3 regions of the Streptomyces umbrinus genome follow, and region 1 is predicted to be linked to each of the others. Evidence: riboswitches for the same ligand, from Rfam matches in the RefSeq annotation. Region 1 holds a riboswitch; each other region holds the start of a gene.
What was found. A riboswitch is a leader RNA that binds a small molecule or an ion and turns the genes downstream of it on or off. The one in region 1 is predicted to bind cyclic di-AMP.
Positions count from the first base shown of each region.

Region 1 (3,278 bases):
CCCATGCCGAGGAGGCCGCCCTCGCCAAGATCGAGCAGGGTGATCCGCGGCTCGCGACCGCCACGGTCTACAGCAGCCTGGAGCCGTGCGCCCGCCGCGCGTCACGGCCCGCGCCCTGCGCCCGGCTGATCCTCGACGCGGGCGTACGCAGGGTCGTGACCGCCTGGCGGGAGCCGGACACCTTCGTGGCGGGCGCGGACGGGAGCGGGCTGCTGGCCGCGGCCGGCGCCGACGTCCTGGTGCTGGCGGAGTACGAGGCCGACGCGAAGGCGCCCAACCGTCATCTGGCCTGACCGGCCCGTTTCCCGTCGGTATGGACGACGGGCAGGGCCGACCCGTATCGCCGATCGGCATGTTTCGTACCAAACCACCCGGTGAAGCGCGGGCGAAGTTAACGCGTGTGCTTCGGGTCCCGCAGATGGCGTACAGTGGAGTCAACGACGCGGGGTGGAGCAGCTCGGTAGCTCGCTGGGCTCATAACCCAGAGGTCGCAGGTTCAAATCCTGTCCCCGCTACTGAAGGCCTGGGGCCGGAATCCGATCAAGGATTCCGGCCTCAGGTGTTTTCCCGGGTATTTCTTCAGGCGCTTCCTCAGGTGCTTTCTCGGGTGTTCCCAGGTCTCTTCACCCGCCCGGTCCCCGTCCGCTCGCCCGCCACCCCCGCTCCCGGAAGCCTGGACAGGTGGAGGAGCAGGAGCCGGTGCGCGTCGAGCCCGTGGAGAGGACCGCCTCGCACCAGCGCACCCTCGTCCGCGCGCTGCCGGAGCTGCTGATCGTCGCCGGCGTCTGCTACGACCTCCTCAGCCCGCAGGACTTCACCGCGGCTCCCTTCTTCACGGCCGCGGTGCTCATCGCGGCGCCCCTCTTCTCGCTCGGCGCCACGGTGTGGACGGGAATCGCGGCGACCGTGGGCATGGCCCTCGTGCACCTCAGGTTCGCCTTCGACGCGGGCGCGGTCACCGAGGTCCTCACCGTGGCCACGGCCGCCGTGCTCGCCGTCGGCATCAACCGGCTCGTGGGACGCGGCAACGCACGCCTCGCCACCGCCCGCGAGATCGCGGAGGCCGCCCAGCGGGCCGTACTGCCCGAACCGGCCGCGCGGATCGGTGGTCTCGAGATCGCGGCACGGTACGAGGCCGCGCAGGAGGGTGCGTTCATCGGGGGCGATCTGTACGCCGTGCAGGACACCCCGCACGGTGTACGGCTCCTCGTGGGCGACGTACGGGGCAAGGGCATGGGAGCGGTCGCCGTCGTCGCCGTACTCATCGGTGCCTTCCGGGAGGCCGCCGAGCAGGAGGCGAGCCTGGAGGCGGTCGCCCAGCGGCTGGAGCGGGCACTCGCGCGCGAAGGCGTCCGGCGGGACATCATCGCGGTCCTCGAGGACTTCACCACCGCCGTGCTCGCCGAGATCCCGCACGGCACCCCGGTCGTACGCCTCGTGAACCGCGGCCACCCCGGGCCACTCCTGCTGCACGGCGACGGAGAGGTACGTACGCTCGCCGCGCCTGAGCCGGCCCTGCCGCTCGGGACCGGGGAGTTGGGGGCCTGGCCCGACCGCGCGCAGGAGGAGGCGTTCCCGGGCGGGGCCATGCTGCTCTTCCACACGGACGGGCTGTCCGAGGCGCGGGACCGGCGAGACGTCTTCTACGACCCGGCGCGGCGGCTGTCCGGGCGGGTCTTCCCCGGGCCCGACGCGTTGCTCGCCGCGGTACTGGACGACGTCCTGCGGCACACCGGGGGCGGGGCGACCGACGACATGGCACTGCTCGCGGTGCGGCGGCCGTGAGGGTGCGGTCGTGGTGATTGCGTGACGGTCATGAGTGCGGCGGCCGTGAGATGCGTCGCTCTTTCGGCGGCCTTTATCACCGTTCGTAGTCGAACAGCATCCCTCCGCACAGCATCTGACGCATCATCAACAGGGCTCCCGTTCCTGAATGTCGATCAACTCGCCCGATTTACCCCGCTCGTGACCTGTTAGTCCAGGCCAAGAGCCGTAACGATCATCAGGAACAGCTTGGAATCCGGTGCCCGGGTCTATTAACGTTCGATAACGCAGCGCGGTCGTCCCAGCCGTCACAAGAGTCGGCTCCGTGCGCACGCGCCGAATCCCGCAAGGGAACCGGGGAACCACCACTTGGGGTGAATCGCTCGTCTTCGCGGTGTAGCGCACCGCGGTTGACGCGCGTAGGAGACCTTCCTGCTCCGAACCCGTCAGCTAACCCGGTAGGCGAGAAGGAAGGAAAGGAGTGCGCCTACGTGGCGTCCAACCGGTCTGCCCTCACACCCTCGTTCGTTCCGGATGAGTTGACGGGTGAGTCCTCGGGCGAGAAGAAGCCCGACACATTCGCCTACGGCGCTCGTAAGGACGAGGAGACGTGGGAGGTCTGGAATCCCAGCGCGGAGACCGTCCTTCCCGTCCGCGGCCGGCACCGCGTCGCCAAGCAGCGCGGCGGCGGACTCGCCCGTAGCTCGACCGTTCTGGGCGTCGGCGTCATAGCCGCCGTCGGTGCGGGTGGCATGGCCAGCGCGCAGACCGGCAAGCCCCCGGTGTCGATCTCGATCCCCGACCTGCCGAACGTCGGCTCGCCGTTCTCGGACGACGACGCCCCCGAGGGCTCCAGCACCCCGATCACCGCCGTCGGCCTCACCACCGCCGACGCCGAGCAGGGCAACTCGGACGCGGGCGAGGCCCTGCGCGCCCGCATCATGCTCCAGGCCGAGCAGCAGCAGGACCAGGTGGACCGCGAGGCCCAGGAGGCCGCCGAGGCCGCCGCCGCGAAGAAGGCCGCCACGCTGGCCGCCAAGGAGCGGGACGCCGCCGAGGCCAAGGTCGCCGCCGCCAAGAAGAAGGCGGACCAGGAGGCCAAGGAGAAGGCCGAGGCCGCGCGCCTCGCCGAGCTCGCCAAGCAGTTCACGCTCCCCACCTCCTCGTACACGATCACCTCGACCTTCGGGCAGTCCGGTGCGCTGTGGTCGTCCGGTCAGCACACGGGTCTGGACTTCGCCGCTCCCACGGGTACCCCGATCAAGGCCGTTCACAGCGGCACGATCAAGGAAGCCGGCTGGAACGGGTCGTACGGCTACCGCACGGTCCTCGAACTCGATGACGGTACGGAGATCTGGTACGCGCACCAGTCGTCGATCGGCGTCAGCGTCGGGCAGAAGGTGAACACCGGCGACATCATCGGCCGCGTGGGCGCGACCGGCAACGTCACCGGGGCGCACCTCCACCTGGAGGTCCACACCAGCGGTGGCGACGGCATCGACCCGATGGCGTGG
Region 1 is NZ_JAUSZI010000002.1:5,771,103-5,774,380, reverse strand. It holds gene QF035_RS25195 (dihydrofolate reductase family protein) at 1-293, shown strand, start outside; tRNA gene QF035_RS25190 (tRNA-Met) at 442-515, shown strand; gene QF035_RS25185 (PP2C family protein-serine/threonine phosphatase) at 682-1,785, shown strand; cyclic di-AMP (ydaO/yuaA leader) riboswitch at 2,089-2,244, shown strand; gene QF035_RS25180 (M23 family metallopeptidase) at 2,256-3,278, shown strand, end outside.

Region 2 (3,278 bases), 770 kb from region 1:
GTACTCCGTCATCTCGGCGGCGGAGCGCTCCTTGCCCTCGAAGAGGTACTTGCCGTCCTTGTAGAACTCGGAGGCGGCGACGTCGAGCGCGAGAGCGACCTGCTGGCCGGGGATGTAACCGGCCTCCTTGATCGCGTCGAGGATCAGGTCCAGGGCCTCGCGGTTGGAGCCGAGGTTCGGGGCGAAGCCGCCCTCGTCGCCGAGGCCGGTGGACAGACCGCGGCTCTTCAGGACCTTCTTGAGGGTGTGGTAGACCTCGGCGCCCCAGCGCACGGCCTCGGAGAAGGACTCCGCGCCGATCGGGGCGATCATGAACTCCTGGATGTCGACGTTGGAGTCGGCGTGCGACCCACCGTTGAGGATGTTCATCATCGGGACCGGCAGCAGGTGCGCGTTCGGTCCGCCCAGGTAGCGGAAGAGGGGGAGGTCGGACGCCTCGGACGCGGCGTGGGCGACGGCGAGCGAGACGCCGAGGATGGCGTTGGCGCCGAGCGAGCCCTTGTTGTCGGTGGCGTCCAGGTCGATCATGGCCTGGTCGATGAGGCGCTGCTCGGTGGCGTCGTAGCCGACGAGCTCCGGGCCGAGCTGCTCGATGACGGCGAGGACGGCCTTCTCGACACCCTTGCCGAGGTAGCGGTTGGGGTCTCCGTCACGGAGCTCAACAGCCTCGAAGGCACCTGTGGAGGCGCCGGACGGAACGGCGGCACGACCCGTGCTGCCGTCGTCGAGGCCGACCTCGACCTCGACCGTGGGGTTGCCTCGGGAGTCCAGGATTTCCCGGGCTACGACGACGTCGATGGACGGCACGAGCATCTCCTTCTGGGATGTGACGCAAGCTGTTCCGGGCCGAAGGCCCGGTTGGGTGCGGACCTGTGGTGGCCCCGCGGCATGAGCCTAACCGGCTGCCGGGGTTCGGCCAGCCCTCGACCGCCTCCTGGACAGAACCGAGAGTAAATTGTTTCCGAACGGAACAAAGCGAGAGGGAAGCGCGAGGGAAGCAGAGAGGGAAGAACAAGGGGAGCGTGGGAACGAAAAAGCCCCGCCCCGGTGCGTACGGGGGAACACGCACCGGAGCGGGGAGCCCGTGGGGGACGGGGGTGGCCCTCACGAGGCCTCCACTATGGGGGACACGGATGTGAGGGCGCTGTGGTTCAGCCGCGATTCGATTGTGGGCCGGAGATCCGGCTGATCCGGAGATCCCGCCGAGGCTGAGCGGCCAGGGCCTCGGCCGGGACGTGACGTGCCGTCCGGACAATCGAAGTGGGGGTCGCGGCCGACGGGTGTCAGCTGAGGTGCAGCTGCTGGCCCGGGAAGATGAAGTCGGCGTCGTCGACGATGTCGTCGTTCAGCTTGTACAGCTTCTGCCAGCCGCCCTTGACGTTCTTCTTCTCGGCGATCTCGCTGAGGGTGTCACCCTTGACGACCTTGTACTCGCCGTCGCCCTTCTTGACCTTCTTGCCGGTCGGGGTCTCGACGGTCTTCTTCGCGGTCGAGCGCTCCTGGGAACGCGAGGCGCGCTCCTCGGAGGACTTGGTGCTCTGCTGCTGCTGAGACTGCGAGGTGCTCTGGCCGGAGTTGCCCGAGTTCGAGGGAGCCGGGGCGCCACCGGTCGAGGCGCCGGACAGGCCCACGCCACAGCTCGGCCAGGCACCCTTGCCCTGGCCCGCGAGGACCTTCTCGGCGACGGCTATCTGCTGGGACTTGGAGGCCTGGTTGGCCGTGGAGGCGTACGCCGTGCCGCCGTACGCGGCCCAGGTGGAGGCCGAGAACTGCAGGCCGCCGTAGTAGCCGTTGCCGGTGTTGATCGACCAGTTGCCGCCGGACTCGCACTGGGCGACGGCGTCCCACTCGGAGGCGGTGGCGGCGGAGGCCCCCGTGGCGCCCATCAGCGGGACGGCGACGGCCGCGGTGGTGACACCGGCGAGCGTGGCGATACGGGTGGCCTTGGACGGGCGGCGGTGCTTGCCCTTGCCGGAAAGCAGCATGAAGTGATCCCCTCACCGACGCCTGCGAGGTGAGCTGTCGGGTTCGGGCCGAGTGAGTTGCCCGGCCGCGCGACACTGCTGTCACGCGGCTTAACCCCAAGCCGTACCTGGCCTCAACGACCGGGTCCGGCACTTACCTTGGGTCCCCCGCTCCTGCCTACGGCGCTTGACGCGACGACTGTTCCCGTACGGCCGCTGGCAGGATTCGGCGTTGCGACCGTCGGGGCTCACCAGTGGCGAGCGGTCACGACCGTAGACACGCGATCCGCCGAATTTCAAAGACGATCAGGCTCTTGAGATCCATGTCTCACTTTCACCAAATCGGACATTCAGCGCGAACTACCGCTGTTTTTCGCCCGATTCGACGCCTTGATGACCACATGGCACCTCGCGCGGACCGCTACTTGTCCGCCATCCGCAGGCCGTCCACATCGAGGCTCTGACCGGGGATGATGAAGTCCGGGTCGTCACCGATGGCTTCCTTGTTCTCGGCGTAGAGCGCCCGCCATCCGCCCTCGACACCAAGGGAGTCGGCGATCCCCCAGAGACTGTCTCCGGAACGCACGGCGTACGAACCCTCGGCGGCGACGCGCGACTCGCTGTCGCCGCGCGAGGCGTGCCGGCCGGCGGAGTCGTCCGCGCGGGAGTCGGTGGCACCTTCGTCGGCACTGCCACCCCGGTGACGACCGGAGCCGGTGTCTTCCGTTCCGGAACCCTCGGCCGAAGCCTCCCCGTTCTGGGACGACTTGTCCGGGTCGTCACTCTTTGCGGCGGCATCCGTGGAGGAGCTGTCGGAATCCTGTGAGTCGGCGCTGTCGCCGCTACCGCTGGACAAGTCGGACGAACTGGATGAACCAGACGTGTCGGACTTCGTCCCGCTGCTGTCGTCCCCCATGCCCAAGCCGGACAACGGAGTCGGGGAGTCGTCCGCGACCCCCGTGTCGACGTCGGCCGAGCCGGAGTTCTGCGTCAGACCCGCGACGAGACCGCAGGTCGCCCAGGCGCTCGTGCCCTGCTTCGCGAGGATCTTCTCGGCGACGGATATCTGCTGCGAACGGCTGGCCTGGTCGGCGCTCGGCGCGTAGTCGAGGCCGCCGTTGTCCTCCCAGGTCTCCTGGGTCATCTGGAGGCCGCCGTAGTACCCGTTGCCGGAGTTCGCGCTCCACGAGCCGCCGCTCTCGCACTCCGCGACCGCGTCCCAGGTGGTACCGCTTGCGGCGCTCGCGCCGGTCGCACCGAGCAGAGGGATCGCGATGGCCGACCCGGTCACGCCCGCCGCGACGAGGAGAGCCG
Region 2 is NZ_JAUSZI010000002.1:5,005,897-5,009,174, forward strand. It holds gene eno (phosphopyruvate hydratase) at 1-807, opposite strand, end outside; gene QF035_RS21780 (LysM peptidoglycan-binding domain-containing protein) at 1,284-1,985, opposite strand; cyclic di-AMP (ydaO/yuaA leader) riboswitch at 1,990-2,160, opposite strand; gene QF035_RS21785 (transglycosylase family protein) at 2,386-3,278, opposite strand, start outside.
Region 2: another riboswitch for cyclic di-AMP. It lies ahead of QF035_RS21780 (LysM peptidoglycan-binding domain-containing protein); the one in region 1 lies ahead of QF035_RS25180 (M23 family metallopeptidase).

Region 3 (3,278 bases), 1.2 Mb from region 1:
GTATGTAGGGACCCCATGACCGCCTACGCCTATGTGGGGCCCGAAGACATAAGGGAGGCCGTCCTAAGGGAGGCCGTCCGGCGCGGCGGAGGTGGCGCCCGGATCCGGACCCCGGCCGACCTCGACGCCTTCCTGTCCGCCCGCCCCGCCGACGAACTCGACGAGCCGTTCACCTTCGTCGTCGACGCCTCCGTGACCCTGCGCCTGGCCCCACGCCGCTCCGAGCACGTGGCATGCGCGGAAGGGGAACCGGTACGCGCCGCCGGGGAGTTGGGCTTCGCACAGACCTCCTCCGGCTGGGCGGTCACGTACGCGAGCAACCAGTCCACCGGCTACTGCCCCGACCCCGAATCGTGGCGGTCGCTCGCGGCGGCCCTCACCCGCGCGGGCATCTCCCACTCCGGCGCCCACACCAGCGGCTACACCCACCCGATCACCTACCGCCGCTGCCCGTCCTGCGCCGAGTGGAACTCCGTACAGGACGCCCATTTCGTCTGTGCCCTCTGCGACGCCGACCTCCCGGCCGACCACCGCACCGGCCCGACGGACCTCGCGCTCCTCGCCGACGAGGAGGGCAACTCGGTCAGGATCACGGTCCTCGGCCGGCACCCACTCATGACGGCGGGGCTCGCGGCCGAGATCGTCGTGGAGACGCCTTTTGTCAGCGGCCGCCTCGAACTCGCTCTGTGGCGCCGCCGACTTGAGACCTGGGGGCACGCTCTGGACGCCGCATTCGACCGCGGCGAGGACATCGCATGGATGACGGTGGAGCGAGGACCGTCGATTTCCGTTCGGCTCACGGGAGAACGGGATTGCCCCGAGGTGATCGTGGAGGACGACACGATTTCCATGGCCACCGTGTGCGTTCCCGTCGATCTTCCCCGGAACTGGATCGACAGCCACCGGCAGAAACTGCGTGACGTACTGACTCTCTGGAACCCAGAAGGCTGACCCTCTGGAACCCTGAAGAGCAGTGAGAACGTTTCTGGACAAGTAGTCCCTTATGCCGACTGGGCGGACATCCAGACCCCGCCCGACTTGCCCGTATTAGACACATCACGCACCTAATTCCCCACCTGCGCACGTGAATTGGGTCACGTCCGCTCCGGATGGCCACTTTGCCAAGCCGGTCGATTCACCTTTGCGCAAAGCAAGTTGAACTTCGCCTTCCGAATGGATCAAGAATTCCCATCTGCCCTGAACAGGCAAATGACATCTCCATGTGAATTCTGGGCTTGTTCACGGCATGTGCTCTCGCATACGTTCACGTCACTCCGGATGGACCGCCTAATCCTGCCGCCGCCCGGAGATCCCAACCACCCATTCACTCGCGTACGGCAGGAGCGGGGGACCCAGGTAAGCCGCCGGTCCGGATTCCGGAACGGCTCGGGGTGAAGCCGCGTGCAGCATGCGGCCGGGCAGCTCCCGCCCGAACCCGACAGCTCACCTCGCAGGCGTCGGAGAGGAAACGCGCCATGGCCGCACGAGGCAAGCACCGCCGCCCCAGAATGAACACCCTCACGCGCGGCATCATCGCCGCGGGAACCGGCGGAGCCGCGCTCGCGCTCCCCATCGTGGGCGCGACCGGCGCCCAGGCCGCACAGCCGGCGCAGGCCGCCCAGGTCGCACCGGCCGCGGTCCCGCAGGTCTCGCTCGTCACGTACAAGGTGGTCGCGGGCGACACCCTGACCAAGATCGCCAAGAAGCACTCCACGAGCGGCGGCTGGCAGAACCTGTACAAGGCCAACCGCGCGGTCATCGGCGACGACCCGGCGGTCATCCGCCCCGGCCTCAAGCTGACAGTCGGTACGAAAAATGTCCAAACCTCGACAAAGACGGCCACTGCGACCAAGGCGTCCACCGCGTCCGCCGTCACCCCCGCCGCCGCGAAGACGTACACCAACGACCTCGACGGCTGGATCAGGGAGTCGCTGGACATCATGGCCCAGCAGGGCATCCCGGGGTCGTACGACGGCATCTACCGCAACATCATGCGCGAGTCGTCGGGCAACCCGCAGGCCATGAACAACTGGGACTCCAACGCCGCGGCCGGTACGCCGTCGAAGGGGCTCCTCCAGACCATCGACCCGACCTTCAACGCCTACCACGTGGCCGGCACCTCGATGGACCCCTTCGACCCGGTCGCCAACATCACGGCGGCGTGCAACTACGCCGCCGCGAGGTACGGCTCGATCGACAACGTCTTCGGGGCCTACTGAGCGGGCCGGTACCGGGCCGACCAATGCCGGACGTTCTGGTGCCGGGTGTGCCCGCGGCGAGGGAGACCGACCTCTCCGCGGGCCGCCAGGCTTTCTCCTGACGCAGAACCCTGACTCAGAACTAGGGCCGCGAGCCGAAGAGCCGTTCCAGCACCACCGCGATGCCGTCCTCCTCGTTCGACAGGGTCACCTCGTCGGCCACCGCCCGGAGTTCGGGGTGGGCGTTGGCCATCGCGACGCCGTGGGCCGCCCAGTCGAACATCGGGATGTCGTTGGGCATGTCACCGAAAGCGATCGTGGTGGCGGGAGTGAGGCCGAGGTGTTCGGCCGCCAGGGCGAGACCCGTCGCCTTGGTCACGCCACATGGCTGGAGTTCGACTGTGCCGGGGCCGGACATCGTGACTGTGGCGAGGGAACCGACCGCTCCGCGGGCCGCGGACGCCAACTCGTCGTCGGACAGCAGGGGATGGCGCAGCAGCACCTTGCTGATGGGTTCCGTCCAGAGGTCGTCGCGGCGCAGGACGCGTACCGCGGGGAGCGTCGGGTGCGGCATCTCGTACCCCGGCTCGATGAGCGTGAGTCCGTCGACCCCGTCCTGGTCGACCGCGGCGTACACGTCCCCGACCTCCGCCTCGATCTTGCCGAGCGCCGTCTCGGCCAGCTCGCGGTCGAGGGTGACCGACCAGACCATGCGCTCGGCACCGGCGTCGTACAACTGCGCTCCCTGACCGCACACCGCCAGTCCCTGACTGCCCAGTTCGTCCAGCAGGGGGCGTACGCGTGGTGCCGGGCGCCCCGTCACCACAAGGTGCCTGGCACCTCTCGCGATTGCCATCGCCAGCGCGGCGCGTGACCTGTCCGAAAGGGTGTCGTCGCCTCGCAACAACGTCCCGTCCAGGTCAGTGGCGATGAGTGAATATGCAATCGGTGCGGCCATGATCAGAGAATACGGATCGAACGCCCCAACGACTCGACGGGAACCGGACGTCGTCCGGTATCTCGTCAGGCACAGGGGTCGTCACAGGCACCATCCGTCGGCCGTCCGGGGGCAAATCGCGG
Region 3 is NZ_JAUSZI010000002.1:6,938,998-6,942,275, reverse strand. It holds gene QF035_RS30675 (DUF5959 family protein) at 16-951, shown strand; cyclic di-AMP (ydaO/yuaA leader) riboswitch at 1,308-1,472, shown strand; gene QF035_RS30670 (LysM peptidoglycan-binding domain-containing protein) at 1,476-2,219, shown strand; gene QF035_RS30665 (HAD family hydrolase) at 2,341-3,156, opposite strand.
Region 3: another riboswitch for cyclic di-AMP. It lies ahead of QF035_RS30670 (LysM peptidoglycan-binding domain-containing protein); the one in region 1 lies ahead of QF035_RS25180 (M23 family metallopeptidase).